2 linked regions of the Variovorax sp. PBL-E5 genome follow. The protein of the gene in region 1 interacts with the protein of each later gene in a pairwise test. Links are inferred from orthologs where the notes say so. Each region holds a gene or a part of one and is shown in the gene's direction. Other genes may lie near its edges. The genes, in order: nusG and rho.

The links.
Region 2: the proteins of nusG (region 1) and rho interact in binary tests that used the Escherichia coli proteins (3 or more experiments, as listed by UniProt). The link is inferred for Variovorax sp. PBL-E5 from one-to-one orthologs.

What each region holds. Positions count from the first base shown.
Region 1 is NZ_LR594671.1:5,042,248-5,056,709, reverse strand. Bases 11,184-14,097 are described here. They hold nusG (transcription termination/antitermination protein NusG), read left to right. Parts: upstream 11,184-12,299; coding sequence 12,300-12,896; downstream 12,897-14,097. Other genes in these bases: rplA (50S ribosomal protein L1), read left to right, coding at 13,444-14,097; rplK (50S ribosomal protein L11), read left to right, coding at 13,012-13,443; secE (preprotein translocase subunit SecE), read left to right, coding at 11,917-12,300; tuf (elongation factor Tu), read left to right, coding at 11,184-11,718. Outside these bases: WDLP6_RS24690 (response regulator transcription factor), read left to right, coding at 1-378; WDLP6_RS24685 (GlsB/YeaQ/YmgE family stress response membrane protein), read right to left, coding at 387-629; WDLP6_RS24680 (hybrid sensor histidine kinase/response regulator), read left to right, coding at 918-1,607; WDLP6_RS24675 (phosphoglycolate phosphatase), read left to right, coding at 1,673-2,362; WDLP6_RS24670 (chalcone isomerase family protein), read right to left, coding at 2,383-2,970; trpE (anthranilate synthase component I), read left to right, coding at 3,256-4,758; WDLP6_RS24660 (GxxExxY protein), read left to right, coding at 4,758-5,147; WDLP6_RS24655 (anthranilate synthase component II), read left to right, coding at 5,144-5,728; ltaE (low-specificity L-threonine aldolase), read left to right, coding at 5,734-6,798; WDLP6_RS24645 (LysE family translocator), read left to right, coding at 6,791-7,462; trpD (anthranilate phosphoribosyltransferase), read left to right, coding at 7,482-8,507; indole-3-glycerol phosphate synthase TrpC, read left to right, coding at 8,520-9,320; WDLP6_RS24630 (uracil-DNA glycosylase), read left to right, coding at 9,353-10,048; more of tuf, read left to right, coding at 10,525-11,183; more of rplA, read left to right, coding at 14,098-14,142; rplJ (50S ribosomal protein L10), read left to right, coding at 14,386-14,462. UniProt on the Escherichia coli protein: Part of the processive rRNA transcription and antitermination complex (rrnTAC). The complex forms an RNA-chaperone ring around the RNA exit tunnel of RNA polymerase (RNAP).
Region 2 is NZ_LR594671.1:3,004,150-3,019,773, forward strand. What follows is about bases 12,803-15,624. They hold rho (transcription termination factor Rho), read left to right. Parts: upstream 12,803-13,491; coding sequence 13,492-14,757; downstream 14,758-15,624. Other genes in these bases: WDLP6_RS14675 (PD-(D/E)XK nuclease family protein), read right to left, coding at 12,803-12,845; trxA (thioredoxin TrxA), read left to right, coding at 12,973-13,305; WDLP6_RS14690 (oxidoreductase), read right to left, coding at 14,888-15,624. Also shown: WDLP6_RS14630 (DUF4917 family protein), read left to right, coding at 1-373; WDLP6_RS14635 (MltR family transcriptional regulator), read left to right, coding at 398-1,162; WDLP6_RS14640 (hypothetical protein), read left to right, coding at 1,849-2,019; WDLP6_RS14645 (hypothetical protein), read left to right, coding at 2,371-2,961; WDLP6_RS14650 (hypothetical protein), read left to right, coding at 3,888-4,352; WDLP6_RS14655 (hypothetical protein), read left to right, coding at 4,509-5,270; WDLP6_RS14660 (hypothetical protein), read right to left, coding at 5,423-5,716; WDLP6_RS14665 (TIGR03862 family flavoprotein), read right to left, coding at 5,807-7,045; WDLP6_RS14670 (UvrD-helicase domain-containing protein), read right to left, coding at 7,042-10,296; more of WDLP6_RS14675, read right to left, coding at 10,293-12,802. UniProt on the Escherichia coli protein: Facilitates transcription termination by a mechanism that involves Rho binding to the nascent RNA, activation of Rho's RNA-dependent ATPase activity, and release of the mRNA from the DNA template.

The sequences.
Region 1 (14,462 bases):
AAGGCCTATTCGCCGGAGGTGATGCTGTCGGCGGTGCGCCTGGTCCTGGCCGGCGGCGTGTACGTGCCGCCGATGATGCTGTCGGCGCTGCCGCCCGGTGTCGTGGCCGGCGTGCCGGGCGCGGCGGCCGAAGCCGCGCAGCGCGCCTCGGCGGCGGCCGCAGCACAGACGCTCGAGCACCTGCGCAATGTGCTCACCGAGCGGCAGGTCGAAGTGCTGCAGCTGCTGTCGCAAGGCAAGCCCAACAAGCTGATCGGTCGGGCGCTCGGCATCAGCGAAGGCACGGTCAAGATCCACCTGGCGGCGATCTTCCGTGCGCTCAACGTGCGCAACCGCACCGAGGCGGTGGTGGCCGCGCAGTCCTTGACCGAGGCCTGAGCGCTGCCCTAGCGTGCGACCAGGCGATAGAGCGCCAGCAGCACGATCGCACCGAAGACCGAGGCGATGAAGCCTGCAGTCCGGCCGGCCCGGTACCAGTGCATCGCATCGCCCACGTAAGTGGCGAGCAGCGAGCCGACGATGCCGATCACGACCGTCAGGACGAAGCCGATGGACTGGGTGCCGGGCATGACCGCGCGGGCGATGAGGCCGATGACGAAGCCGATCAGGATGGTCCAGAGGATGTGCATGTGAATTCCTTTCGTTGAAGTGAATCCTCCAGTCGGGGAGGCGCGCGATTGTCAGCGCGAAACGCAGCGTGAAATCCGGTGAATTCTCGCGGCGCTGCGAGGCGCCGATCCTGCGTCCCTGCATGCTGTCGGCTGGCGCCCGGATGCATGGGCAAGGCAAATAACCGCAACTAATTGACATTGCTTGACAAGTGGCAAGCGGGTCGAATTCGATTGCTCGCCACACTTTCCCATGTTCACCGTGAGGTGCCGACGAGTCGCCGGATGCTCACTGGGAAAGTAGGAAAAATGCGAGTTGCTGCACTTGACGACGACGTCGAGGAGCTTGATCTCATCAAGAGTACGTTGCGGGCCATCGGACATGATTGCCATGTCTTCACGGAGGGCGCCGCATTGCAGCGCGAACTGCGGCGCGAAACCTTCGACCTGCTGATCTTCGACTGGCATCTGCCGGACACCACCAGGCCGGAGATCGTGCAATGGGTGCGCAACCATCTGCAGGCCCGCATACCCATCCTGTTCGTGACCAATCGCCGCCAGGAGCGCGACCTCGTGGAGGGGCTGGCCGCCGGGGCGGACGACTTCATGATGAAGCCGATCCGCGTCGGCGAGCTCGCGGCGCGCGCCATCGGCAACCTGCTGGGCAATGCGCTCAAGTTCTCGCGCGAAGGCGCATGGATCACCTGCGCCGTCGAGGCCCTTGGCGTGGACTGGCCCGTGCGGGTGGAAGACGAAGGCCCGGGCATCGACGAAGCGCTGCAGGCGCAGTTGTTCGAGCCCTGCGTGCGCGGCCGTTCGGGCACGCAGGTCGATGGTGCGGGGCTCGGGCTGGCCTTCGTCCGGACCGTCGCGCAGCGCCACGGCGGCAAGGTGCTGCTGGACAGCGCACCGGGGCGCGGCAGCGCGTTCCGGCTGGTGCTGGCGCAGGCCCCGGATGCGCCGCCGCCGGAGCGCGGGCAGGGCGAAGCGCCGGCCTGAACGTGCAGCGTGCCTCGCCGGGGTCGCTATGCTCGTCGGCTTTGAATGCCTGGTCGGAGCCTGTCTTGTCCTTCTTTTCGAATTCCGCGGCGCCAGACCGCTTCGATGCCGCCATCGTCGACCTCGACGGCACGATGATCGACACTGTCGGCGACTTCGTGGCTGCGCTCAACCGCATGCTCGACGAGCTGGGCCTGCCTCACGTCGATGCGCCGGCCGTGAACGCCATGGTCGGCAAGGGCTCGGAACATCTGATCCATTCGGTGCTGCGGCACGTGGCCGCGCCGGGCACCGAGGCCGCCTTGTACCACCGTGCCCTTCAGCGCTATCTGCATCATTACCTCGATGTCAACGGCCGCCATTCGACGGTTTATGCGGGCGTGCCCGAGGGCCTTCAGGCCTTGCGCGCCCGCGGCCTGCGGCTGGCCTGCCTGACCAACAAGCCCACGGCCTTCGCGCGGCCGCTGCTGACGGCGAAAGGACTCGACGGCTTCTTCGATCGGGTGTTCGGCGGCGATGCCTTCGAGCGCAAGAAGCCCGACCCGCTGCCGCTGATCAAGACCTGCGAAGCGCTCGGCACCTCGCCTGCGCGAACGCTGATGATCGGGGATTCGAGCAACGACGCCCGCGCTGCGCGCGCCGCCGGCTGCGCCGTGATGCTGGTCAGCTACGGCTACAACCACGGCGAGCCCATCCGCGCCGTGGACGCCGATGGCTTCGTCGATTCGCTCGACGAGCTCGGCCCCCTGATCTGAAATGCCGCTGGGTGTGTGCGTCATTTCCCCAGCAATGCGTCCTTGAGCTTCCAGTCGGCAGGCACTGGGCCTAGCCAGATGCGCAGCAGTGCGTCAAAGAATTCGGGTTCCCGGATCGGCGCGCCCTGCGTCGCGCCCTTGATCGTGAGGATCGTGCCGGCGCCCGGAATCCAATCGATCACGAGGCTGTCGCCGGCTTTCAGTTCCTTCTGATCCGAGAAGATCTGGCCCATGCGCAACAGCCCGGGAACGAGCTGCGACATGCGACTGCGCGGCGAATTGTCTTCCACGCCGTGCGTGAAGAGCCGGCCGAGCACGTCGGCGTCGACGTCGTGCAGCATCGTGATTGCGAGTCGCTTGGGCCCCGCCATTGACAGCACTTCCTCGGTCGTCGTGGCCCGGGTGCTCAGATAGAGGCCGGCCGCGTAGACCTTGAAGACCGCCTTGTTGCGAACGCCCGCGCCGTTCAGCAACAGCGGGCGGCCGCCGAGCCGGATGGCCTCGTCGAACGGGACGCCGCCGGCTTCGATGGGCACGGCCGTGGCGCAGGCCGACGCGGCGGCGAGAACGGCGAGCGCGAGACCGCTCCGCCATGCAGCTTGATTCATGGTTCCCCCTGGTTGTCCTTGTTGTCGAAACGAACCGGCGAAATGTAGCCGTTTGTCCGAGCCCTGTCGCTCGGCTAAACTCGTCACTTCCATGTTCATTCATCACGTCATCCAGACAGGGCAAGACAGCCGGGGAGCCTGGCCCTGGCGTACGCCATCGTCGTTGCCTGTCTGATTGCACGGCGCACGCCGTGCGCCCGCGGCTCCGGTCCTGCCGACCTGGCCACACCCGAATGACACCGCCAGCGCCTTCCAAGCGTCCGCTGGCCGACGGAGACCCCACCCGTGATCACTGAACTCGAATTCAAAAGCCTCAGCGCGCAGGGCTACAACCGCATCCCGCTGATGGTCGAGGCCTTTGCCGACCTCGAAACCCCGCTCTCCCTCTACCTCAAGCTCGCCTACACCAAGGACAGCGGCCGCCACAGCTTCCTGCTCGAATCGGTGGTCGGCGGCGAACGCTTCGGCCGCTACAGCTTCATCGGCCTGCCGGCGCGCACGCTGCTGCGTGCGAGCGGCTTCGGCGCCGATGCGCGCACCGAGGTCGTGACCGAGGGCAAGGTCGTCGAGACGGCCCAGGGCAATCCGCTCGACTTCGTCGCCGCCTACCAGCAGCGCTTTAAGGTTGCACTGCGGCCCGGGCTGCCGCGCTTCTGCGGCGGCCTGGCCGGCTACTTCGGCTACGACACGGTGCGCCATATCGAGAAGAAGCTCGAAAAGAGCTGCCCGCCCGACACGCTCGGCTGTCCCGACATCCTGCTCTTGCAATGCGAGGAGCTGGCGGTCATCGACAACCTGTCGGGCAAGCTCTACCTGATCGTCTATGCCGACCCCGGCCAGCCCGAGGCCTATGCGAATGCCAAGCGCCGGCTGCGCGCGCTGCGCGACCAGCTCAGGTACTCGGTGAGCGCGCCGCAGGTGAAGCCGACGCAGGCGCACCCGGCCGAGCGCAGCTTCGCCAAGGCCGACTACCTCGCGGCGGTCGAGCGCGCCAAGGAACTGATCGCGGCCGGCGACTTCATGCAGGTGCAGGTGGGCCAGCGCATCAGCAAGCGCTACACCGAATCGCCGCTGTCGCTGTACCGGGCGCTGCGCTCGCTCAATCCCTCGCCCTACATGTACTACTACCACCTGGGCGATTTCCACGTCGTCGGCGCCTCGCCCGAGATCCTCGTGCGGCAGGAGCACACGGGGGAGAGCGAACAGAAGATCACCATCCGCCCGCTGGCCGGCACGCGCCCGCGCGGCGCCTCGCTCGAGCTCGACAAGGCGGCGGAACTGGAACTGCTCAACGACCCCAAGGAACGCGCCGAGCACGTGATGCTGATCGACCTCGCGCGCAACGACATCGGCCGCATCGCGAAAACCGGCAGCGTGAAGGTGACCGAGGCCTTCGCGGTCGAGCGCTACAGCCACGTGATGCACATCGTGAGCAACGTCGAAGGCACGCTGAAGGACGGCATGACCGCGATCGACGTGCTGAAGGCCACCTTCCCCGCGGGCACGCTGACCGGCGCACCCAAGGTGCATGCGATGGAACTGATCGACCAGTTGGAGCCGACCAAGCGCGGCCTCTACGGCGGCGCCTGCGGCTACATCAGCTACGCCGGCGACATGGACGTCGCGATCGCGATCCGCACCGGCATCGTGAAGGACCAGATGCTGCACGTGCAGGCTGCGGCCGGCGTGGTCGCCGACTCGGTGCCCGAGCTCGAATGGAAAGAGACCGAGGCCAAGGCGCGCGCCTTGCTGCGCGCAGCCGAACTGGTCGAAGAAGGACTCGAATGATGGCCGACGACAACCGCAACGACGACTTCTCGCACGAGATCATCGGTGCCGCCGTGGAGGTGCAGCGCGTGCTCGGCATCGGACTGCCCGAAGCGGTCTATGCCGCGGCGCTGGCGATCGAATTCTCCGAGCGCGAGATCGGCTTCGCGCGCGACGTGCCGGTGTCGGCCAGCTACAAGGGCCGCTCGCTCGGCGAGGTCTGCCGTGCCGGCTTCGTGGTCGAGCAATCGGTGGTCGTCGAGGTGAAGGCGGTCGATGCGCTCACCGATGGGCATCGGGCGCAGGCCCACGCGACGGTGCGCCTGTCGCAACTCAAGCTGGGTTTGCTCATCAACTTCAACGTGTTCCCCGTGGTGAAGGGCGTGCATCGGATCGGAGCCAAGCCATGAAACTCCTGATGATCGACAACTACGACAGCTTCACCTACAACCTGGTGCAGTACTTCGGCGAACTCGGGGCCGAGGTCGAGGTGCACCGCAATGACGAGATCACGCTCGACGGCCTGCGGGCACGCGTCGCCGCCGGCGTCGACCGGCTGGTGATTTCGCCGGGCCCTTGCTCGCCGGCCGAGGCCGGGGTGTCGGTGGCGGCGATCCGCGAGTTCGCGGGGAAGCTGCCGATCCTCGGCGTGTGCCTCGGCCACCAGGCGATCGGCGCGGCCTTCGGCGCCCGGATCGTGCGCGCGCAGCAGCTCATGCACGGCAAGACCAGCGAGATCACGACCACGCGCGAAGGCGTGTTCGCGGGCCTGCCGGAACGGTTCAGCGTCAATCGTTATCACTCGCTGTCGATCGAGCGCGACTCGTGCCCGGGTGAGCTCGCGATCACGGCGTGGACCGACGACGGCGAGATCATGGGCGTGCGCCACACGGGCTTCGCGCAGGCGGTGCGCATCGAGGGCGTGCAGTTCCATCCGGAATCCATCCTCACCGAGCACGGCCATGCCATGCTGCGCAACTTCCTGGAGTGATCCGAATGACGGCCTCATCCTCTTCGCCGACCGTGGTCGACCTGCGCAGCGACACCGTCACGCGGCCGACCGCCGCCATGCGTGCGGCCATGCTTGCGGCGCCGCTGGGCGACGACGTGTTCGCCGACGATCCGAGTGTGAACGCGCTGCAGGAAAAGATTGCCGGCATGCTGGGCTTCGAGGCTGCGCTGTTCGTGCCCACGGGCACCCAGAGCAACTTCTGCGCGATCCTCTCGCATTGCCAGCGCGGCGACGAGTACATCGTCGGGCAGATGGCGCACTGCTACCGCTGGGAGGGCGGCGGCGCGGCCGTGTTCGGCAGCGTGCAGCCGCAGCCGCTCGACCACCAGCCGGATGGCACGCTCGCGCTGGAGGCCATCGAGGCCGCCATCAAGCCCGACGACGCCCATTTCGCGCGCACCCGCCTGCTGGCGCTGGAGAACACGCTGGGCGGCAAGCTGCTGCCCTTCGACTATGTGGAACAGGCCACGCAGCTGGCCCGGCGCAGGGGGCTGGCACGGCATCTCGACGGCGCGCGGCTCTTCAACGCGGCGGTGGCGCAGGCGGCGCAGCGCGGCACTGACGCACGCACCGAAGCCCGGCGCATCGCCGGCTGCTTCGACAGCGTGTCGGTCTGCTTCAGCAAGGGCCTCGGCGCGCCGGTCGGGTCCGCCTTGTGCGGCTCGCGCGAATTCATCGCGCGGGCACACCGCATCCGCAAGATGGCCGGTGGCGGCATGCGGCAGTCGGGCATGCTGGCGGCGGCCGCTTCGCATGCGCTCGACCACCATATCGAGCGTCTTGCGCAGGACCATCTGCTCGCGCGCCGGCTGGCCGATGGCCTGGCCGGCCTGCCGGGGCTGCAGTTCGAGGCGCCGCAGACCAACCTGCTGTTCGTCGAGCTGACGGGCGAGGCGCGCTCGCGCTCGGCCGAGCTGGTGCCGCATCTGAAGCAGCAGGGCGTGCTCGCCACGGGCTTGTATCGTTTGCGCTTCGCGACGCATCTCGATGTCGACGCCGCCGGCATCGACCGCGCCATCGGCGCCATCCGGAGCTTCTTCCATGCCTGAACCCCATGCATTGCTGCTGTTCGTCGCAGCGGGGCTGCTGCTGAACCTGACGCCGGGCCCGGACGTGCTCTACATCGTGAGCCGCGCGCTGCGCGCAGGCACGCGCGCGGGCATCGTCGCGGGCTTCGGCATCACCGCCGGCTGCTTCGTGCACATCACCGCGGCGGCGGTCGGCGTGAGCGCGTTGATGGCGGCTTCCATGACGGCCTTCACCGTGCTCAAGTGGGGCGGCGCGGCCTACCTGCTCTGGGTCGGCGTGCGCATGCTGCTGTCGCGGCCACCCGTGGCGGATGTGCCCGATCCTGCTGCTGACGACGGCGTGCCGGCGCGCGTCGACATGAAGAGCGTGTTCCTGGGCGGCTTCTGGACCAATGCGCTCAATCCCAAGGTGGCACTGTTCTTTCTGGCCTTCGTGCCGCAGTTCATCGCCGCCGACGCGGCGAACAAGCCGCTCGCCTTCTTCCTGCTGGGCGTGCTGTTCAATTTCAATGCGATCTTCGTCAACATCGGCTGGGCCTCGCTGGCCGGCTGGATGGCGCGCCGCGTGGGCGCGGTACGGCGCGGCATGCACTGGCTGGAACGCTGTGCCGGCCTGATGTTCATCGGCTTCGGGCTCAAGCTCGCGTTTTCGGACAATCCTCTTGCAACGACTTCGACCCACTGAACCCAGGGAGACCTTCATCATGCCCATCACCCCCCAGGAAGCCCTGCAGCGCACGATCGAGCACCGCGAGGTGTTCCACGACGAGATGCTGCACATCGTGCGCCTCATCATGAGCGGCGAATGCTCGCCCGTGATGATGGCGGCGCTCATCACCGGCCTGCGCGTCAAGAAGGAAACCATCGGCGAGATCACGGCCGCCGCGCAGGTGATGCGCGAAGTCTCGACCAAGGTGCCGGTGGCCGACACCACCCACCTGGTCGATATCGTGGGCACAGGCGGCGACGGCTCGCACACCTTCAACATCTCGACTTGCGCGATGTTCGTCGCCGCCGCCGCCGGTGCCAAGGTCAGCAAGCACGGCGGGCGCAGCGTGAGCAGCAAGTCGGGCAGCGCCGACGTGCTCGAATCCCTCGGTATCAACATCAACCTGAAGCCCGAGCAGATCGCCCGATGCATCGCCGACGTCGGCATCGGCTTCATGTTCGCGCCCAACCATCATCCGGCGATGAAGAACGTCGCGCCGGTGCGCAAGGAGCTCGGCATCAAGACGATCTTCAACATCCTGGGCCCGCTGACCAATCCGGCCGGCGCGCCCAATATCCTGATGGGCGTGTTCCATCCGGACCTGGTCGGCATCCAGGTGCGTGCGCTGCAGCGCCTCGGCGCGGAGCACGCGCTGGTGGTGTACGGGCGCGACGGCATGGACGAGATTTCGCTTGGCGCCGCCACGATGGTCGGCGAGCTCAAGGGCGGCGAGGTGCGCGAATACGAACTGCATCCGGAGGACTTCGGCTTTGCGATGTCGAGCAACCGCGCGCTGCGCGTGGAAACGCCCGAACAATCGAAGGCCATGTTGCTGGGCGTGCTTGACAACCAGGCCGGTCCCGCGCGGGACATCGTGGTGCTCAATGCGGGCGCGGCGCTCTACGCAGCGGATCTGGCCGATTCGATCGCCGCCGGCGTGGCGCAAGCCAACGCCGCGCTGGCCTCGGGGGCGGCCAAGGCCAAGCTGGGCGAGTTGGTCCGGGCGACCTCGGCGGCCTAGGAGGAACTGCGAATGTCGGACATCCTCCAGAAGATCGTTGCCGTCAAGCGCGAAGAGATCGCGGCGGCGCGGAAGAGAAGCTCGCTCGAAGCGGTGCGCTTCGACGCCGAAAGCCGCGTGCTCACGCGCGATTTCACCGGTGCCCTGCGCGCGAAGATCGCCGCCGGTGCCGCCGCGGTGATCGCCGAAGTCAAGAAAGCCAGCCCGAGCAAGGGCGTGTTGCGCGAGGATTTCATCCCGGCGGACATCGCCCAGAGCTATGCCGAGGGCGATGGCAAGGTGAGTGCCGCCTGCCTGTCGGTGCTGACCGACCGGCAGTTCTTCCAGGGCAGCGTCGACTACCTCAAGCAGGCGCGCGCCTCCTGCGACCTGCCGGTGCTGCGCAAGGATTTCATCGTCGATGCCTACCAGGTCTACGAATCGCGCGCGATGGGCGCCGACGCGGTCCTGCTGATCGCGGCCTGCCTGGACGACGCGCAGATGCGCGACTTCGAGGCGATCGCCGCCGGGCTTGGCATGGCGGTGCTGGTCGAGGTGCACGACGGCGCCGAGCTCGATCGCGCGCTGAAGCTCAGGACGCCGCTGATCGGCATCAACAACCGCGACCTGCGCAGTTTCGAGGTCTCGGTGCAGACCACGATCGACCTGCTGGCGCGGGTGCCGGCCGATCGCCTGACGGTGACCGAATCGGGCATCACGACGCGCGACGACGTCGCGAAGCTGCGCGCGGCCGGTGTCCAGGCCTTCCTGGTCGGCGAGGCCTTCATGCGGGCCGACGAACCCGGCGAGGCGCTCGCTGCATTGTTCCAATGAGCGCCGGCAGGCCGCCCGAAGGAGGTCATCTGATGAATGCACCGACACAGCTGACGAGCAGCGATCCTGCCGACTGGCCGGTGGCGCCAGGCTGGAAGCCGCTGGTCGACGATTTCTTTGCCGGGGCGGCCGGCCAGCGGCTGCTGGGCTTTCTGCGTGAGCGGCTGGACCAGGGCGCCGTGATCTTCCCGCCGCAGCCGCTGCGGGCGCTGGAGCTGACGCCGCCCGAACAGGTGCGCGTCGTGATCCTGGGCCAGGACCCGTACCACGGTCGCGGGCAGGCCGAAGGGCTGGCGTTCTCGGTGGCGCCCGGCGTCGCGCTGCCGCCGTCGCTGCGCAACATCTTCAAGGAGTTGCAGCGCGACCTCGGCACGTCGCCGCCCCGGTTTCCGGACCCGGGCGGCAGCCTGGTGAAGTGGGCGACGCACGGCGTGCTGCTGCTGAACACCTGCCTGACGGTGGAGGAGGGCCAGCCGGCCAGCCACGCAGGACGCGGCTGGGAGGTGCTGACCGACGCGGTGATCCGGCACGTGGCGCAAGGGGAGCGGGCCGTTGTTTTCATGTTGTGGGGCTCGCATGCGCAGAGCAAGCGGGCGCTGATCGATGCCGGCCGCCACAAGGTCCTGACGGCGAACCATCCCTCGCCGCTCTCGGCCCTGCGGCCGCCGGTGCCCTTCATCGGTTGCGGGCATTTCGGGCAGGCGCGGGCCTGGCGCGAGCGCGGCTGAGCGCCCTGCGAAAATCCGGGGTGCTGTCATCGACCTGCCCACCCAACCGTGCTATATTCCGAGGTTCGCCGGAGAGGTGGCCGAGTGGTTAATGGCAGCAGACTGTAAATCTGCCCTCTTACGAGTACGCTGGTTCGAATCCAGCCCTCTCCACCAGCGATGAATGGATTTTGCTGAGCGCTTGAAGATCGTGCTTCGGTGTCCTTGGGTGCACCGCGACGCGGGAGTAGTTCAATGGTAGAACCCTAGCCTTCCAAGCTAATGACGCGGGTTCGATTCCCGTCTCCCGCTCCAGAAGTCCGTTCAACGCTAGGCGCAAGTTTGTTTTGCCCTTTTGGCTCAGTGGTAGAGCACTCCCTTGGTAAGGGAGAGGTCGCGGGTCCGATTCCCGCAAAGGGCACCAGTTTTGGGGTTGCAGCCGCCGGCTGCAACCCCATATCAGTGTGTTGATCTAGTTATTTTTCGGAGTCGAGAAAATGGCAAAAGGAAAATTCACCCGCACGAAGCCGCACGTGAACGTGGGCACGATCGGTCACGTTGACCATGGCAAGACGACGCTGACGGCGGCCATTGCGACCGTGCTGTCTGCCAAGTTCGGCGGCGAAGCCAAGGCCTACGACCAGATCGACGCGGCGCCCGAAGAAAAGGCGCGCGGCATCACCATCAACACCGCCCACGTCGAATACGAAACGGCCAACCGCCACTACGCGCACGTCGACTGCCCGGGCCACGCCGACTACGTCAAGAACATGATCACCGGTGCCGCCCAGATGGACGGCGCCATCCTGGTGTGCTCGGCCGCCGACGGCCCCATGCCCCAGACCCGCGAGCACATCCTGCTGGCGCGCCAGGTCGGTGTCGGCTACATCATCGTCTTCCTGAACAAGTGCGACATGGTCGACGACGCCGAACTGCTCGAGCTCGTCGAAATGGAAGTGCGCGAGCTGCTCGACAAGTACGAATTCCCCGGCGACGACACCCCCATCATCCACGGCTCGGCCAAGCTCGCCCTCGAAGGCGACAAGGGCAAGCTCGGTGAAGAAGCCATCATGAAGCTGGCCGACGCCCTCGACAGCTACATCCCCACGCCCGAGCGCGCGGTCGACGGCACCTTCCTGATGCCCGTCGAAGACGTCTTCTCCATCTCCGGGCGCGGCACCGTGGTGACTGGCGCCGTCGAGCGCGGCGTCATCAAGGTCGGCGAGGAAATCGAGATCGTGGGCATCCGCCCGACCGTCAAGACCACCTGCACCGGCGTCGAGATGTTCCGCAAGCTCCTGGACCAGGGCCAGGCGGGCGACAACGTGGGCGTGCTGCTGCGCGGCACCAAGCGCGAAGAAGTCGAGCGCGGCCAGGTGCTGTGCAAGCCCGGCTCCATCAAGCCGCACACCCACTTCACCGCCGAGGTGTACGTGCTGAGCAAGGACGAAGGCGGCCGCCACACGCCCTTCTTCAACAACTACCGCCCGCAGTTCTACTTCCGCACGACCGACGTGACCGGCGCCATCGAGCTGCCCAAGGACAAGGAAATGGTCATGCCCGGGGACAACGTGAGCATCACGGTCAAGCTGATCAACCCGATCGCCATGGAAGAAGGCCTGCGCTTCGCGATCCGCGAAGGCGGACGCACCGTGGGCTCGGGCGTGGTGGCGAAGATCCTCGACATTTAAAGCAGGGATTTCGAAGGGGTATAGCTCAATTGGCAGAGCGTCGGTCTCCAAAACCGAAGGTTGTAGGTTCGATTCCTACTGCCCCTGCCACCTGAGGGTGGTGCTCCCCGAAAAGCCCGTCATAGCCTGACGGGCTTCGGCGTCTCAGGAAGACGTGATGAATTGAAGGCCGCAAGGCCGCAGGATTAAAGCCCCAAGATGGCCACTTCTCAAATCGAAACCGTGAGCACGAGCGCAGACAAAGCCAAGCTGGCGGCGGCTGTCGTGCTTGCGGTGGGCGCCATCGTGGCGTTCTATCTGCTCTCTCGTCAAGGCGAGATCGTGCAGTGGGCCGCCTTGCTGGTCGGCCTCGCTGCCGCGATCGGCGCGTTCGCGAGTTCGGAGAGCGGACGCCAACTGTGGGCCTTCGGCCGTGATTCGTGGCGCGAGGTTCGCAAGGTCGTGTGGCCTTCGCGCAAGGAAGCGATCCAGATGACGGCTTATGTGTTCGCCTTTGTCGCGATCATGTCCATCTTCCTCTGGCTCACCGACAAGACGCTCGAATGGGTGTTCTTTGACCTCATTCTGGGCTGGAGAAAATAATGACTGACGAAGCCGTCGAAGCCGCGCAGGACATCCATCCTCTGCTGGTCCCCGCGTCCAATCCGGATCTGCGCTGGTACGTGGTGCACGCGTATTCCGGCATGGAGAAGGCCGTCGAGCGCAACATCCTCGAGCGCATCAATCGCGCCGGCATGCAAGCCAAGTTCGGCCGCATCCTGGTGCCGACCGAAGAAGTGGTCGAGATCAAGAACGGCCAGAAGCGCACGACCGAGCGGCGTTTCTTCCCGGGCTACGTGCTGGTCGAGATGATCATGGACGACGAGAGCTGGCATCTGGTGAAGCACACCAACAAGGTGACCGGCTTCGTCGGCGGCGCCAAGAACCGGCCGGCCCCGATCTCGCAGAAAGAGGTCGAGGACATCGTCGGCCAGATGCAGCAGGGCACCGCGAAGCCGCGCCACAAGGTCGAGTTCATCGTCGGCGAATTCGTGCGCGTCAAGGAAGGCCCGTTCACCGACTTCAACGGCACGGTCGAGGAAGTCAACTATGAGAAGAGCAAGGTGCGCGTGTCGGTCATGATTTTCGGCCGCGCGACGCCTGTCGAACTCGAATTCAGTCAGGTCGAGAAGACCTGAGGCAGTTTCGGTCCAGCGCTACCCGACTCGGCGCCGGACTTCGTTTCAAGAGTCGTCAACCTCGGGGAGCTGCGGCTGAACAAGCCAAGGCGTCATCACCCGCAAGGAGAAAAGCATGGCGAAAAAAATCGTCGGCTTCATCAAGCTGCAAGTACCAGCTGGTAAAGCCAATCCGTCGCCGCCGATCGGTCCCGCACTGGGCCAGCGCGGTTTGAACATCATGGAATTCTGCAAGGCGTTCAACGCGCAGACCCAAGGCGTCGAGCCGGGCCTGCCGCTGCCGGTGGTCATCACCGCGTTCGCCGACAAGAGCTTCACCTTCATCATCAAGACGCCGCCGGCGATCACCTTGATCAAGAAGGCGATCAAGCTCGAGAAGGGCTCCGCCCGTCCGCACACCGACAAGGTCGGCAAGATCACGCGCGCACAGCTCGAAGAAATCGCCAAGGCCAAGATGAAGGACCTGACCGCTGCCGACCTGGACGCCGCGGTTCGCACCATCGCCGGCTCTGCCCGTTCGATGGGCGTGAATGTGGAGGGCGTGTAAATGGCCAAGACCACCAAGAAGCAAAAGACGCTTGCCGGCAAAGTCGACAGCAACAAGCTGTACCCGCTGGCCGACGCCATCGGCATCGTCAAGGAAGCCGCCACCGCGAAGTTCGATGAGTCGATCGACGTGGCCGTGCAGCTCGGCATCGACGCCAAGAAGTCCGACCAGGTGGTGCGTGGCGCCGTCGTGATGCCCAACGGCACCGGCAAGACCAAGCGCGTCGCCGTGTTCGCCCAGGGCGCCAAGGCCGAGGAAGCCAAGGCCGCCGGCGCCGACATCGTCGGCATGGACGACCTGGCCGCGATGGTCAAGGCGGGCGACATGCCCTTCGACGTCGTGATCGCCGCGCCGGACGCGATGCGCGTGGTCGGCACGCTGGGCCAGATCCTCGGCCCGCGCGGCCTGATGCCGAATCCGAAGGTCGGCACGGTCACGCCGGACGTTGCCACGGCAGTCAAGAACGCCAAGGCCGGCCAGGTGCAGTTCCGCGTCGACAAGGCCGGCATCGTGCACGGCACGATCGGCCGCCGTTCGTTCGACACCGACAAGCTGCAGGGCAACCTCGCCGCGCTGATCGAGGCGCTGGTCAAGGCCAAGCCTGCGACCAGCAAGGGCGTGTATCTGCGCAAGGTGGCCGTGTCGTCGACCATGGGTCTGGGTGTCCGCGTGGACACGCAAACCATCTCGGCGAGCTGAGAGAGATTTGCCTTGCCTTTGACGGGGTGGGGCGATGTGGTGGGTCGCAGCGGTTTCGGCTGCTGCGGGCCATCCAAGACCGCTGGTGTGCAGGGCAAGCCTGCACTTAATCGCCGCACCGGGTGCGGCGGCCAGCGCAGATGGCGATCCCACTGCAAGGAATTTTGTTTCCGAAACAGTTGGTCGCTGCGTAAAGCGCGTCGCGAGGCTCCGGCCGAACGATGCATTGAAAAGGAGTAGACCTTGAGTCTGAATCGCAGTGAGAAAGAAGCGGTCATCAGTGATGTGACCAACCTCGCCGCAAAAGCTCAAACGCTCGT
Region 2 (15,624 bases), 2.0 Mb from region 1 along the record:
ACTCTTATTGGAAAATATTGGGAGTCGGCTGGACAAGGGGGAATATCCAATTTTTGTCACTGCCGGTAGCGGGAATGAGAAGTTGGAGCTAATCCGACACAACAGTTATCTCTCAAATTGCTACGATCATTTGTGCAAGGTAGACGGCTCCGTGATCACATATGGATTCGGATTCGGGCAGTACGATGAGCATATTATCGATGCACTAAATAAGGCGGCCCACGCCGAGCATAAAACACCTCCTAAACTATGGAGCATATATATCGGAGTTTTCTCAGAAGGGGGAAAAAACCACATCGAGCGCATTGAGAAAAAATTCCACGCCAAGGTGTGCACATTCAACGTCAAGTCAGCCAACCCATGGCACCCCTGACAGAGCTATTGGATCTAGGACACGATGGCTAACCCGACTCCACATCATTCCGATAAATCCCCAGAAGGCGATGACGTCTACGGCGGCCTAAATATGTTGAACGGGATGCTGCACGATCTTGACGAACGAGGACTAGTCCTCTCGCTTTCTGCGTTTTCTGAGGACGTTCTGGGCACGCTGATTGGCGCATTCATGGTTCCTTCAGACGCGTCCAAACAACTGCTGGAAGGGTTCAATGCGCCCCTTGGGACGTTCTCTGCTCGGGCTAAAGCCGCCTATGCATTTGGTCTACTCACAAAGAACCAATTCGAAGACCTGGAGCGCCTGCGGAAGATTCGAAATGAGTTCGCCCACACGTGGCGGCCAATTTCCCTCACTGACCCCAAGATTGCCGCCTTGGTCAAGGCCATGAACCACAGCCGACTAGGCACCAAGTTTCCTGAGACTCTCCGTGAAAAGGTGCAGTCTTCAATGTCCACGCTCCTAATCGAGGTCCGTGCTGTTGCGCACCAAATTGAGGAGAAAAAGACCCGAGTTCCTATTACCGGCACGCACCTCATTGCGGGCTTTAGCGGGGACTTCGATGCACAGATGGCCGACGCGCGAGAGCAAATGCATGATATTTGCCAAGACCGCGATGCGAGCGATGGTGAAAAGCGCTCGTTCCATCAGGCAGTCCTCGTAAGATTTGCCGAGCGTCTGCACTTCATCGAAGTGGCCGCGCCGCCCAGTCGCCGCCGTGAGGTAGCCGCCCTCAAGAAGGAATTGGCAGGCAGGGTAGCCGGGTAGGCACCGAGCGTCACACCTTCGCGGCTCGCCGCGGCTCAGGTTCCTGCACGCGCCGAGGGCCAAACATGGTGCAAAGATGGACTTGTGGACCTCAGGAGTCACCGCGACGCCCTGGTGACCATGGACAAGAACACTGGATATTCGTACAGTATTCCCATGGACCGCCCCGACTGGATCGCCGCATGTGCTCACGCCCTGCAATGCAGATGGCGCACGGTCGACCCTGAGGTCCTGGAGGATGTCGCGGCGGACCTGTGGGCCATGGAATCCATGCGCATCCTCCCGCCCCTTGTGGCGGCCCGGGACTGGCTTGAGCCCGTGACGCCGCCGCCCCCTGCCGATCCTGTGCGGGGAATCCTGGGGCACATACCGGGCGACTGGGTCTCGCGAGGCGCCAAGGGGCTCCCGACACCCGGGCCAGCGGACACCGAGCCGCGCCGGGTCGTTCTGGAGGTTCCAGTGTTTGGCCGGGTCTGCCTGAGCTACCGGGCGACCCAGGGCCGCCACCGGGGCAGGGCCTCGCATTGGTTCTGGTGCGCCGTGAGGGCTGAGCCGATCTAGGGGTACCGGAGATTGCCACGTCAACCATGGACGTTACGATTGCCCCTTTCCTACCCAGAATCGTGAACCTCGATCGAAGCAGCGCAGCTACCACGGACGCGCCCCTGGCGCCGCCTGAGTGGTCCATGGATATGCTCAAAGACGGCATCCAGTTCACCGCCGAAGTTAAGCGCGGCGGCGCCATTTTGTGCCGCCTGTCGGTTGCCCGACCAGACGAGGACGAGGCTGCTGCGCGTTCCGCATTGGCCGACAAGGCGCGACTGTGGATTCACGACTACCTGAGCAGGGCCGGCTGATCGAATAGACCCCGCTCGACCTGGGCGGGCGGAGGGCGGGAGCGAAGCGAAGCCCGAGGCACTAAGGACTGCGCCTCAAGAACTTCCCAGAAATCCGTGACCAGTGCTGGTGCTCCATCACAGGGGAAACCGTCGCGATCACCGTGCAGGATCAAGACCGGAACTTCGTCGGGGTCGCCAAGTTGCCTCATGCGGCCTGGATTTCCTTGGTCGCCTCTGACCACCGGCCGGACCGCCGGGGCAGATGCATGACAAACTGCTATCGCAATGGCGAAGGCAGCGCGTCTTGTCTTGTCAGGCGGAGTGACGGCGCTTCACGCGTCCGTCGCCGAATCCATCTACATTCCGCGCATGACCGAAGAACAAAAGAAGCGCCTGGAGGAGACGCGCAGGACGTGGTCGACGATCAGCGCGGCTCACCGTGACGATGCCCTGTGGTACGCCCTCAGTGCAAGCGGAATCTCGATGTCCTCGGCGACCGCCGGGAGCGCAGTCGATTGGCCTACGGCCCAAAAGATTGCCCTGGCATCCCCAGGGGCACACGCGATGATGCGGCGCTACCTGTACCTGAAGGCGGCACTCTTGGCTGCGGGGATCGCCGTGTGGTTCCCGCTCCACTGGTGGCAGGCGTTGCTTGTCGACGCCGCGATCCTCCTCTGGATCGGTTGGCTGCAGGTCGTCGTCACGCGAAGGGGCGTCCAGTGCGCCGCCTCGGGCGATCTCCACACGTTCGAGCAACTGTGGGACCTTGGAGTCGTCGCGCTTCAAACGCCCGATGGGCAGGTCTTCGCGCCCCGTCCCTTGCCGCTCAGTTGGCAAGATATCGTGATGCGTCAACTGGGTTGGGCGGAATTGATGGGCTCAACCGTCGCGAGCCGCACCGAGCAACTCGACGAACTCCTGAGCGCCATAGGTCCGGCCAAGAGCACGCCGCCGGCTTAAATTTTTCCCAGGAATCCGTGACCAGTGCTGGTGCCCCCCGGCCCGGCGCAGGCGCCCCCGTGCCGCCTCTCGATTCCTGGCAGACCAAGGCCCTCCCGGCCCGCCCGGGACCTCCTGCCCTCCCCGGTCCGCCGAGGCCCTGCCGGGGCACCCAGCCGAGCCGCAAGCGGCCCAGGCCGGGCCTATTCCACCCACACCCACCCCCAGCAGCCACCCACAGGCCGCCGCACTGGCTCCCCTGCTCCCTCTGACGAACCGTTAGGCACCATCGGATTGCAAATCCGTTTGTGTGTCGGTGCCGATTGACACACGCCCGCCCTCGCGCTGTGCCGCCCGGGGCTGCCTGGGCGCCCTGGCGCTCCTAAGTGCTTGTCCTGCCTAGGATTCGCCCACTCGGGGCCGGAGGTGGAGCACCCGACCCCCGTCACTACGCATCGGCCTCAGGCCATCCCGGCCGCCTCCCGGCCGACGTGGTTGCGAGTAGGCGGAGCCCCAGGGCGACCCCGAAGCCCGCATTCGCGCTAGGAGGCGTCGAGGGCGCCGGGAAGGCCCAGGGGTCACTGGGACGGCTTGGAGCCGCATAGGCCGAATGCGGGCGCCTGAGCACACCTGCGATCACCTGCGCACCCATGGGTCCTGACACGTCCCAAGACTCCCGGCGCTCGCCGCCGTCCCGGCCCCCGCAAGCGCCACCATCGTCCCCGGACCCCCGGGGCGCCATCGACCTCAACGAGCCCGCCCGGGCCTCATGACCTCCTATGCCCCTCAGACATCCCGAAGCCCTGCCGCAATATCGAACGTGCCCAGACTGTGGCCGCTCCTTGCGCCTCTCATCCGAGAATTTCGCCCTCCGCAAGGGTCCCGGCCGCTACCCCTGGCAACCCTCCGCCTACGCTCCCCGGTGCAAGCTGTGCCAGCCGGCGCACTTGAAGGCTCTTCGGGCGGCGACCAAGGCAGCCCGGTATGTCAAGGAGGCCGAGCGACAGCGCATCGCCCGCGCCGCAATCAAGGCGGACCCGCGGTACTTCCCTGAGAACGTGCGCAACGTGGGGGCGGTTGCCCTTGCCAAGTCCATCGAGGCCGGCATACGACAGGCCCAAGCCGCGAGGGCCAGCAAGGAGGCCGAGCGGCTGCGACGCGCCGCACTAAAGGCCGAGACTCGGCGAATCCTGCGCAATGGCCGCCCCTATGACCCGGCAACGGACCCGATTAAGCAAATGATCCGTGCACGCCAAGACCACTACAAGGCGCGACGCCTCCGGGCTGGTCCTATGGTGTCCGCGCCGCCCGAGATCGCCGAGACCTCCCAGGTCGACCCGGACTACCTTCGTCTGCTTGAGGCGATTCGTGACCAGCACCGCCGAGAGGCAAAGGAGCCGAGAGGCGAATGACCGCCACCGGCCCGCGACCTCAGAGACGCTCTGCGTGTCGTTGGTACTTACGGTCAGCATGTTTTTGCTCAAGTGCGCACTGTGGCTGGCTAACTCAAGCACGCCTCACTAGTTTTGCGGTACGGTTTGCGAACTATCGTGGAGCAGCGAGGAAGCATGGCGAAATACCGAATCGACAGAATACGTATCCCCGACGAATTCCGCTATGCACTTCGCTCCGTGTCCGAGAATTTCGCAGAGCATGCAGAAATGGAACCGGGCAGCAACGGGATCACCCTGAAGGGCCTATCGCCGGAACAGTCGCTTGCCCATTCCGTCTTCTTGCTGACCTCGGAGGTTGACGAGTTGATCGACAACTTGAACATTGTGATGGGTGATCTGGAGGGCCTTTCGGAGGACCCGAGACACCTGCACGATCAAAACCCGTTCAATCGGTTTCAGTTCCTGTTTCGGATGTTCTTCTATGAGTACGCGCGTTTCGAGGACTTATTCGGCTACTTCACCAAGTGGCAGCAAGAGCAAGGCTTGCTAACCAAGGTGGAGCGAAAGCAATCCCGAGATGGCTTCTATGCGGCCTTCGAAGATGCTTTCCGCATCCGCAATGTCCTCGCTCACGATGCGGTCGAGTGGCGACAGTGCACCATGGAAATTGGCCTGCTTCAGGCTCTGGAGGCAACTGGACAGACAGCCATAGACTCAAAAGGTGTCGCGCTGAGTTGGAAGGATCATCTGGGGCCGATATGCACGAGATTTGCCGAAGCGTTCGTCCATATCGCGCATCCAATGAGAACATTCTGGAACATGGAGCTTGCGCACCTTGCACTGGCGCTCGTTAGCGAGGGCAGGCTGAAGAAGGCAAAGAAGCCGTTCGACGTTCAGCATCCCTCATTCCTGCGCTCAGGACGCCCGGACAGGTAGGTCACCGTATACTGTCAACTCTGTGTCAACCCGGAGCTTCCGACGCCCCTGACACAGTGCGAGTTTCCCTAGGGGAACCCGGCGCAACCGTGAGGCTCGTCAACCTCACATCATGCAGAAGCCGCGCTCACGCGCCGGCCTTCTGCGCACATTCAGGCCGCCGACTCTTCCGCAGACGGGTTCATGGCCAGCTTGGCCAACAGCGTCTCGGCCAGTGCCAGCGTCCGATGCTCCATGCTGGCCACGTGGTAGTGACCGAGCAAACGACCTTCATAGCTGATGGCCGCGATCTTGAAGTGGTGGCCGAGCGCGGTGGCGGCATCGTGCAGGCATTCGGCGATCGAGCGCAGGCCCTGCCCGGCGTAGCGCTCGTCCGCATTGCCGATGCTCACGCCGTAGTTGAAGTACCTCTCGCGGACTTTCTTGATGTCGACTTGGGGATGCATGCATGTTTTTCTTGTTGGCTGCCCTCGACGGGCTGCGCATTGTCCCCAACTCCGTGAACAAATGCACGTTAGCCAGAAGTATGCAATGTCCTATTTCCAATGCGATAGGACGCCTCGCGCCGCCGCCGCGCCGCTGGCCATCGACGCCGTCAGCAGGTAGCCGCCGGTCGGCGCTTCCCAATCGAGCATTTCACCCGCGCAGAACAGTCCTGGCTGCGCGATGCTCATCAGGTGGCCGTCGAGCGCATCGAAGCGCACGCCGCCCGCGGTGCTGATCGCTTCGTCGATCGGCCGCGGTGCGACAAGCTTGAGCGGGAGCGACTTGATCGCTTCGGCCAGGCGCTCCGGCGCATGCATCTCCTCGCGCGAGAGCACTTCGTGCAGCACGCCGGTCTTGATGCCCTCGAGCCCGAGGCGACTCTTCAGATGGCTGGCCAGCGAGCGCGAACCACGCGGATGCAGCACGGCCGCGCGCACCTGCTCGGCGCTGCGATCGGGCAGCAGGTCGAGCCTCAGCGTGGCGCGTCCGTTCGCGGCGATCTCGTCGCGCAGCAAGGCCGAGGCGGCATAGACCAGGCTGCCCTCGATGCCGCCGGCGGTCGCGATGAATTCGCCCTTGCGCGCAAAGCGGCGGCCACGGGCATCGCTGAACGAGATCGCCACCAACTTGAACGGCAGGCCCGCGAAGCGTTCGGCGAAATGCGCGCTCCAGCCGATGTCGAAGCCGCAATTGGCAGGCGCCAGCGCGGCGACCGCGATGCCGCGCTCGGCCATCCACGGTGCCCAGGCGCCATCGGAGCCGAGCCGCGACCAGCTCGCGCCACCGAGCGCGAGCACGACGGCATCGGCCTGCACCACGGCCTCGCCGGTCGGTGTCGCGAATCGCAGGGCCGTCGCGGGCCCGGTTGCATCGGGCCAGCCCGTCCAGCGATGGCGCATGTGGAACTGCACGCCCGCCTGCCGCAGCCGGTGCAGCCAGGCACGCAACAGCGGCGCGGCCTTCATGTCCTTCGGGAACACGCGGCCCGAGGTGCCGACGAAGGTCTCGGTGCCGAGCCCCTGCGCCCATTCGCGCAGCGCCTCGGGGCCGAATGCGCGCAGCAACGGTTCGAGCGCCTCGCGGCGCTCGCCGAAACGGCCCATGAAGATGTCGAAGGGCTCGGAGTGTGTGAGGTTGAGGCCGCCGCGCCCGGCCAGCAGGAACTTGCGTCCGACCGAGGGCATGGCGTCGTGCAGGTCCACACGCACGCCCTGCGCGCTCAGCACTTCGGCCGCCATCAATCCGGCCGGCCCGCCGCCGACGACGGCGACCTTCTTGTCGTTGTTCATTCGAGTGTCACCAGTTCGCCTTGTCCCGTGAGGAACGCGGCGCGCACCGTCTCGCCGGGGTAGGCGCCTTGTACCGCATCACGGTAACGCTGCAGCTGCGCGATCAGTTCCGCATCGCGCTCCGGACGGCCGGCGGATTTGTAGTCGAGCACCCACCACGCAGCGCTTTCGCGATGGTGCACGAGGCGATCGATGCGCAATGTCTGTCCCTCATGGACCAGCGTGACCTCGTTGCCATGCCAGTCGAGCGCATCGGGGTTCCAGGCCCATGCGCCTTCGCCCGAACGGATGCGTTGCGCCATCAGCGCGGCGGCACGCACGGCGCCCATGTCGAGCGCGAATTCGCGCGCCGCGGCGCGCACGTGGACCGCGGGCAGCGGCGCGCCGGGCTGGGCCCATTCGAGCAGCCGGTGCATGGCCTGGCCCAGCGCCGAAGCGCGCGTGCCTGCCGGCGACACCGTGCGCTCCCCGGTTTGCGCGGCCACAGCCGGCGGCGCCGCGGGCAGGGTCAGCATCTCGAACGCGGCAACTTCAGACGCAACGGCACCGGGCGCAGCATCCGGCGCATCGTCCACTGGTTCGCACCGGGGTGACAGGCGCGCCCACCAGCTCTGCGCATTGGGCCGCGCGGCGCTGACGCCCGACACGACCAGTTCGGCCCGGGCACGCGTGGTCGCCACGTAGAGCGCATTGATTTCCTCGCGATGCCGCGCGGCCTGTTCCTGCGCGAGGTCATCGACCGTGCAGGCCGGCGGGTTCTTCTCGCTCGCCATGAAGACGAAGCGCTCCGGCGCCGCCGCTTCGCCGGGCCACTTCACGAGCACGCCCATGGTCTGGGCGCGCTGCGCCGAGGCATCGGTGTCGAGCAGCAGCACCAGGTCGGCTTCGAGCCCCTTGGCGCCGTGGACCGTGAGCAGCTGCACCGCGTCGGCGGCCGCAATCGACGGCGCGCGGACACCGCCGGCACGCAGCGCACGCACCAGCGAATAAGGCGTTGCGAAGCGCGCGCCATCGATGTCCAGCGAAGCGGCCATCAAGCCGCGCAGATTGGCCAGCACGCCGGCACGCAGCGCCACGGGCGCGGCGGCGGCGAATTTCCCGAGCACGTCGGCATCGTGGTAGATGGCGCTCAGCGCATCGTGCGGCGGCAGCGCGGCCAGCCACTGCTGCCACAGCCGAAGGCGCGGACCGATGCCGGCCAGCGGCGCGGGCAGATCCTCGCCCTGCAGCAGATCGAACCAGCTCGCGGGCCGTGCACGGCGGCGCAAGGCCAGTTCCACCAGCGCATCGTCGTCGAGATTCCACAGCGGCGAGCGCAGCGCGCGCGCGAGCGACAGATCGTGATCGGGCGACACCAGCGCATCGAGCAGCGCCACCAGGTCCTGCACTTCGGGCGCGTCGTTGAGCTCGTTCTTCTCGGGCTGCTGGACCGCGATGTGCAGCTTGCGCAGTTCGTCCTGCAGCACCGTCAGCCGGCTGCGGCGGCGCGCCAGCACCATGATCCGGCTCGGCGCGAGGCCGCCCGCGATGCGATGCGCGATCCAGCGCGCGGCCTGTTCGCATTCCTTCTGCAGCAGCCGTTCCTCGGGCAGCACGCGCGGCATCGTGAGGCTGTCGCGCCACCGGAGCGCACCTTGGTCATCATCGGCGTCGTCGCCATCCGCATCAGTGGACGCGATCGCGTCGCGCGGTATCAAGGGCAGCTTGCGCACCCTGCCCGCGGCGCGGGATTCGGTCGTGTGCACGCGAAAGCCGCTGAACTCGCCGGCTTGCTGGGCCTCCTGCATCGCCTCGTTGACCAACGCCATCACGGCCGGCGCATTGCGGTGCGTGTGGTCGCAATGAAGGATATCGCCCTCGAGCCCCTGCTGCACGAAGGCCTGCGCCGCAAGAAAGACCTGCGGCTCGGCACGGCGAAAACGGTAAATGCTCTGTTTCGGGTCGCCGACGATGAACACGCCTGGCCTGCGCCCGACCGCACCCGCATAGCTGCCGAGCCAGCCGTGCAGCGCCTGCCATTGCAGCGGATTGGTGTCCTGGAATTCGTCGATCAGCAGATGCCGCACGCGCACATCCAGCCGCTCCTGCACCCAGCCCCACAGTTCCGCGTTGCCGAGCAAAAGATGCGCGGCCTGCTCGACGTCGTTCATGTCGACCCAGCCGTGCAGGGCCTTGACCTCGGCGAAGCAGGCGAGCAGAAGCCGCGTGAGGCGGGCCATGCGCTGCTGGTGCAGCCAGGCTTCGTGCTGTGCGCGTGCCGCACAGTACAGCCGCGCGCACTCCTGCGCGGCGCGCACGTCGGCCAGGCCGGCGAGTTTCTCGCTGAACTTGCGCGGCTCGCCCTTCTGCGTGAGCAGTGCATCGAGCACGCCGGCCGCGCGGCCTTCGGTCAACGCCTGCTCGAGTTCGATGCCCTTCTGCGAGAAGGTCGGCGCGCTCGCGCGTCCCAGCGCACGCGCGGCCGCCAGCAGCGCGGCGCGCGATGCAGGCTCACCGAGCAGCACATCGTCCGGCGACGCCGCGCCGGCATATGCGGGGTACATCAGGCCCATCGGCGTCACGGCCTCGTCGACCGCATCGTGCGCATCGGCGAGCGCGAATTCGACGCGCCGCGTGAGCGCATCGTCGAGCGCCTTCGCGGTCTGCGACCGGCCGTGCACCGCGACCAGCGCGTGGTAGTCGGCCGATGCCTCGGGATGGCCGGCGACGGCCGCCAGGAAGGGCCGCCAGACGCGCGCGCGCGCCTCGGTATCGTCTTCGAGCAGTTGGTAGTTGGCCGGCAGGCGCAGCCGTTCGAGCACCGCGACCGGCGCGCTTCGCAACAGGCTCGCGAACCAGGCGTGGAAGGTACGGAACTGCACCGGCCGGCCGCCGGCGAGCAAGGTCCGATAGAGCCCCTGCAGCCGCGGCGCCCTGGCCTCGGCCTGCGCGCGATCCATGCCGCGCATCACGAGTTCCGGCACCAGTTCCTGCACCGGGCGCTGCGCGAAGGCCTCGAGCCATTGGTCGAGGCGCTCGCGCATCTCGCCGGCCGCCTTCTTGGTGAAGGTGATCGCGAGGATCTCGTGCGGCGCGCAGGCGCCCTCGCCTTCCTCGAGCAGCGCGCGGAGGATGCGCGACACCAGCATCCAGGTCTTGCCGGCGCCGGCGCAGGCCTCGACCGCCACCGAGCGCCGCGGGTCGCAGGCGATCGCGTAGAAGCGCTCGCGCGAGACGTGCGCGCCGTTGTGTTCGTAGGCTGCGTCGGTCATTCGCCCAGTTCCCAGAAGTCCTTGCGGCACAGGCCGCGGGCCGTGCAGTGCTCACAGACCGAGCCTTCGCCGAGCGCCGGCAGGGCGGCGCCGTCGGCGATGCGCGCCAGGTCGTCCATCACGCCGGCCACCAGCGCGTCGCGCGCGGCCACGACGTCGGGCTGTTCGACCGTGCGCGTGCCCGATGCCTTTTCCCCGACGTTGACATAGGCTGCGCGCAGGCTGTCGTCGGGGAACAGGGCCGCGTAGAAAGCCAGCTGCGTGTCCTCGGTCGGGTCCTTGACGCGCTCGCGCGTCTTGTCGGCCGACTCGGTCTTGTAGTCGATCACGAAGGCCCGGCCGTCGGGCGTCGCGTCGACGCGGTCGAGGCGCCCGACCAGCTTCACACGGCCCAGCGCCACCTCTTTCCACGGCTCGGATTCGACGAACACCGCGCCTTCGCCGACCTCGTGCCCGGCGAGCCAGTCGAGATAGCTGTCGCGCACCGCGGGCCAGGCCGCCGCGAAGGGAAGGAACTCGGCCTCCGACAGGCCGAACTCCCGGGTCGCGCGCTCCTGTGCAGCGGCCATCATCGCGCGTCGCGCGTGCAGGTCGGTGGTCGGCGCCTCCTTCAAGGCCACGTGGAAATGGCCGAGCACGGCATGCAGCCAGTTGCCGAAGTCGCGCTTGTCGACCTCGGTATCGAGCTCGTCGCTGCTGCGCAGGCCAAGTTGCCGCAGGGCGAAGAAGCGATACGGACAGCGGCGCAAATCCTCGTAGGCAGTCGACGAGAGCGTGGCCGGCACGAGCGCGTTGCCGCGCGGCTGCGGCCGCGGCGTGGGCCGCGCAGCGATCTGCACGGGCAGGCGCGGATCGATGGCCTCGGCCGCCGCATGGTCGAGATGCAGCAATTGCACCAGCGGGCTGGGCCGCACCGGCTCGCCACTGGCATCGGCCTCGCGCCACAGCACATCGCAGCATGGTGCCTGCAGGGCGGTGGCCCATGCAGCGCGCTGCGCCGCTTCCAGCGCCTCGCGCGAAGGCAGCGACAGCGCGGCGCGCTGCGCCGGGCTCCACTCGCCGGGCGGCTCGGGCGAGGCCGGCAGGCGCTGGTCGTCGCAGCCCGGCATCACGACCGCGGCGAAGGCGCGGCCCAGCAGTTGGTGCAGCGGCAGAACGACGACCTGCGCGGCCTCGTCGGGGCCCGGCGCCAGCACGAAGCTCGCAGCCTCGAGCACATCGCGCGCCCAGGCGGTGAACTCGGCCAGGGTGCAGCGCGTGCCCCGCAGCTCGCCATCCTCGGCATCCAGATAAAGCGCGGCGATGACCTCGATGCCGACCACGTCGCCGGCCAGCGCGGCCCATTGGCCACCGGCCTCGAGCAGTGCGCGCGTTGCCTGCAGCCAGTCGCCGAGAGGGCGCGCACGCAGCAGGGTCGCACGCAGCGTCTCGACGTCGTTGGTGAAAGGCAGGACATCCAGGTCCTGCTGCTTGCCGCTGGCGGCAACGAACGCGCACCAGCCGTGCCAGTCGCGCATGCCGCGATCGCGCAGGCGCGCCTCGAGCATCCGGATGGCGAGGCCATCGAGCGCGCTCGCGCTCTTGAGCCAGTCGAGCACCTGGTCGCTGCTGGCGTCATGCGCGCAGGCGCGCAACGCGCTCATCAGCGTCGCAGCGGCGCGGGTGGTGGAAAGCTTCCAGCCGGTCTCGTCATGCAGCGACACGCCTTGTGCCACCAGTTGCGCGCTGATACGACGCGTCAGCGCGCGGTCCGTGGCCACCAGCGCCACCGGCGCGCGGCCCTCGGCCAGATGCCGCAGCACGCAGGCCGCGGCGCGCTCGGCCTCGTCCTCGGGGTCGGCCGCGGGATGCAGGGCCACGGTGCAGCCCGGGGCTTGCAGCGTCGCGAGCTGCAAATGGACGACGCGATCGTCGAGCAACGCGCAGAGCTTGCGGGTCAGCGGATCGCTCTGCAGGCCATCGAGCACGATCAGCTGGTCGACCTGCGCCAGCACGGGGTCGGTGAGCAGCACGTCCGTCGCGTAGCCCGAGTTGGTGGCCCATGCGAGCGCGATGCCGTTCAGCGCGCTCTCGATGTCGAACCATTCCGAGCCCTTGCCCGCTTCGATGACACCGCGCGCCTGCAAGGCCCAATCCGCACGTTCGTGCGGGCGTTCGGCCGCGGCCAGTGGCGCGAGCTGCAGGGCGATCTCGACCAGCCGGCCCGCCAATGCGATGCGCGAGGCTGCGAAACCCGCGCGGCCCAGCAGCGACTGTGCGGTGAGCAGATCGCGCGCTGTGTCGAAGGCGATGTCGTCGGCGCCCGGCGCGAAGCCGCCCGCACTGCGCGCCCAGTTGCGCGTGGTCTCGAAGCGCGGCGCGAACCCCGGCGCGCCGTGCGCGGCCCACAGCGCCCTTGCCGTCTGTATCAATTGACCGTAGGGCACGACCACCACGGTGCGTGCCGCGTGCAGCCGGCGCTCGGCCAGGAGGCGCGAAATCCGCGCGACGAGACCCTCGGCCGGATCGCACCACAGCGCGTGCGCGGGATGGCGCTCAGAAGGATTCATCGGGTGTTCTCGCAGGGCTTTGGCTATCGCGGCGATAGCGTCCGCGCCGACCACGCCGGCACTTGGTTTCTGTCACAATGACCTGCACTTTAGCTGCACCACCACTCAGCGCAGAAGGATTCATCCAATGGCCAGCGAACTCATCAAACACATCTCCGATTCCTCTTTCGAAGCCGACGTCCTCAAGTCGGGCAAGCCTGTGCTCGTGGACTACTGGGCCGAATGGTGCGGCCCCTGCAAGATGATCGCGCCGATCCTCGACGAGGTATCGAACACGTATGAAGGCAAGCTGCAGATCGCGAAGATGAACGTGGATGAAAACCGCGACATCCCCGCCAAGTTCGGCATCCGCGGCATTCCGACGCTGATGCTGTTCAAGGACGGTCAACTGGCGGCCACCAAGGTCGGTGCCATGAGCAAGGCCCAGCTCACCGCCTTCATCGATCAGCAACTCGCCTGAGGCCAGGACGCCTGCTGCCGGCGCGCAACGCGCCGGCAGCATTCTCTTTTTTCCTGTCATAATCCTGCGCAGATCACCGGCTCTTTCTGGGACCCGGTTCGAGTTCCCCGGTTTGTGAGGCATTTCTCGCCTCATTCCAAGCCTCCCCCTCCTGGTTTTCTAGATTTCCCCGCACGGGGTCATTCCATGCACTTAAACGAACTCAAGGCACTGCACGTGTCTGAAGTCTTCAAACAGGCTGAAGCACTCGAGATCGAAAACACCGGCCGCATGCGCAAGCAAGAGCTGATGTTCGCGATCATCAAGAAGCGCGCCAAGGCCGGCGAGCAGGTCTTTGCCGACGGTGTGCTGGAGATCCTGCCCGACGGCTTCGGCTTCCTGCGCAGCCCCGACACCAGCTTCACCGCCAGCACCGACGACATCTACATCAGCCCCAGCCAGGTGCGCCGCTTCAATCTGCACACCGGCGACATGATCGAGGGCGAGGTGCGCATCCCGAAGGACGGCGAGCGCTACTTCGCGCTGACCAAGCTCGACAAGGTCAACGACGGCCTGCCGGAGAACAACAAGCACAAGGTGATGTTCGAGAACCTCACGCCGCTGTTCCCGAAGGAGCAGATGAAGCTCGAGCGCGACGGCTTCAAGGGCGAAGAGAACATCACCGGCCGCATCATCGACATCATCGCGCCGATCGGCAGAGGCCAGCGCGCGCTGCTGGTGGCGCCGCCCAAGAGCGGCAAGACGGTCATGATGCAGCACATCGCACATGCGATCAGCGCCAACTATCCCGAGGTGCACATGATGGTGCTGCTCGTGGACGAGCGGCCCGAGGAAGTGACCGAGATGCAGCGCACCGTGAAGGGCGAGGTCATTGCCTCGACCTTCGACGAACCCGCCGCGCGCCACGTGCATGTGGCCGAGATGGTGATCGAGCGCGCCAAGCGCCTGGTCGAACTCAAGAAGGACGTGGTGATCCTGCTCGACTCGATCACCCGCCTCGCCCGCGCCTACAACAACGTCGTGCCCTCGTCGGGCAAGGTGCTCACGGGCGGTGTGGATTCGAATGCGCTGCAACGCCCCAAGCGCTTCCTCGGTGCCGCGCGCAACGTCGAAGAAGGCGGCTCGCTCACCATCATCGGCACCGCGCTGATCGACACCGGCAGCCGCATGGACGAAGTGATCTTCGAAGAGTTCAAGGGCACCGGCAACTCCGAAATCCACCTCGACCGCCGTCTCTACGAGAAGCGCGTGTTCCCCTCGATCCAGCTCAACCGCAGCGGCACGCGCCGCGAAGAGCTGCTGCTGGCGCCCGAGATCCTGCAGAAGACCCGCATCCTGCGCCAGCTCATGTACAACATGGACGAGATCGAGTCGATGGAACTCATGCTCAAGAACATGAAGGCGACCAAGACCAATGTCGAGTTCTTCGACATGATGAGACGAGGAGGCTGACCCCCAGGCTTGCCCACTTCGTGTGGCCGCCCACCCCCTTTCAGGGGGCAACGCCGGCGGACCGGCAGAGCCGGATCCGCGGCGTTTCACGAAGGGGCTTCGCGCTTTGCTTGCCTTGGACGCCGCGCGCTCAGTGCGTCGCGAGAGCCTTGCCTTCGGCGGCGCTTTGGCGGCCGAGGTCTAGCAGTTCCATGAGTTCGACGGCCTGCTCCGGGGGTACGGGGTTCGGGGCCTTGCCGAGAATGGCGTCGCGCACCGCGGCGTAGTAGCTCGCGTAGTTGCCGGGCCGCGTCGGCAGCGCCCGTTGCTGCGCACTGCCGTCGTCCGCGTGCAGGGTGAGTTCACCGTCGAGGCCATCGACGCCCCATCCCTCGCCACCAGGGCGTCGTCCGGCGCGCAGTGCGTCTTCCTGCGGATCGACACCATGCTTGACATAGCTGCCGCGCGTGCCGTGCAGGATGTAGCGCGGGGCCGCGTGTGCAGCCAGCGTGGTCGAATGCAGCACGACACGCAGCGGCGCGTGCGGGCCGACCTCGTAGCGCAAGACCGCGTGGAAGTAGTCGTCGACCAGCGCCCCGTCGCGCAGCACGGCGGTGTCGAGCTGCAAGGTGTCGGGCCGGCCGAACAGCTGGATGGCTTGATCGACCAGGTGCGCACCCAGGTCGACCCACAGTCCCGCGCCCGGCACGGCCTGCTCCCGCCAACGGTCGCGCACCTGCGGCCGGAAGCGATCGAAATGCGACTCGAGATACACCGGACGCCCGAGCTCGCCGCCCGCGAGCACGTCGCGCAACGTCAGAAAGTCCGCGTCGAAGCGGCGGTTCTGGTAGACCGACAGCAGGCGATCGTGGCGCAGCGCCAGCGCCG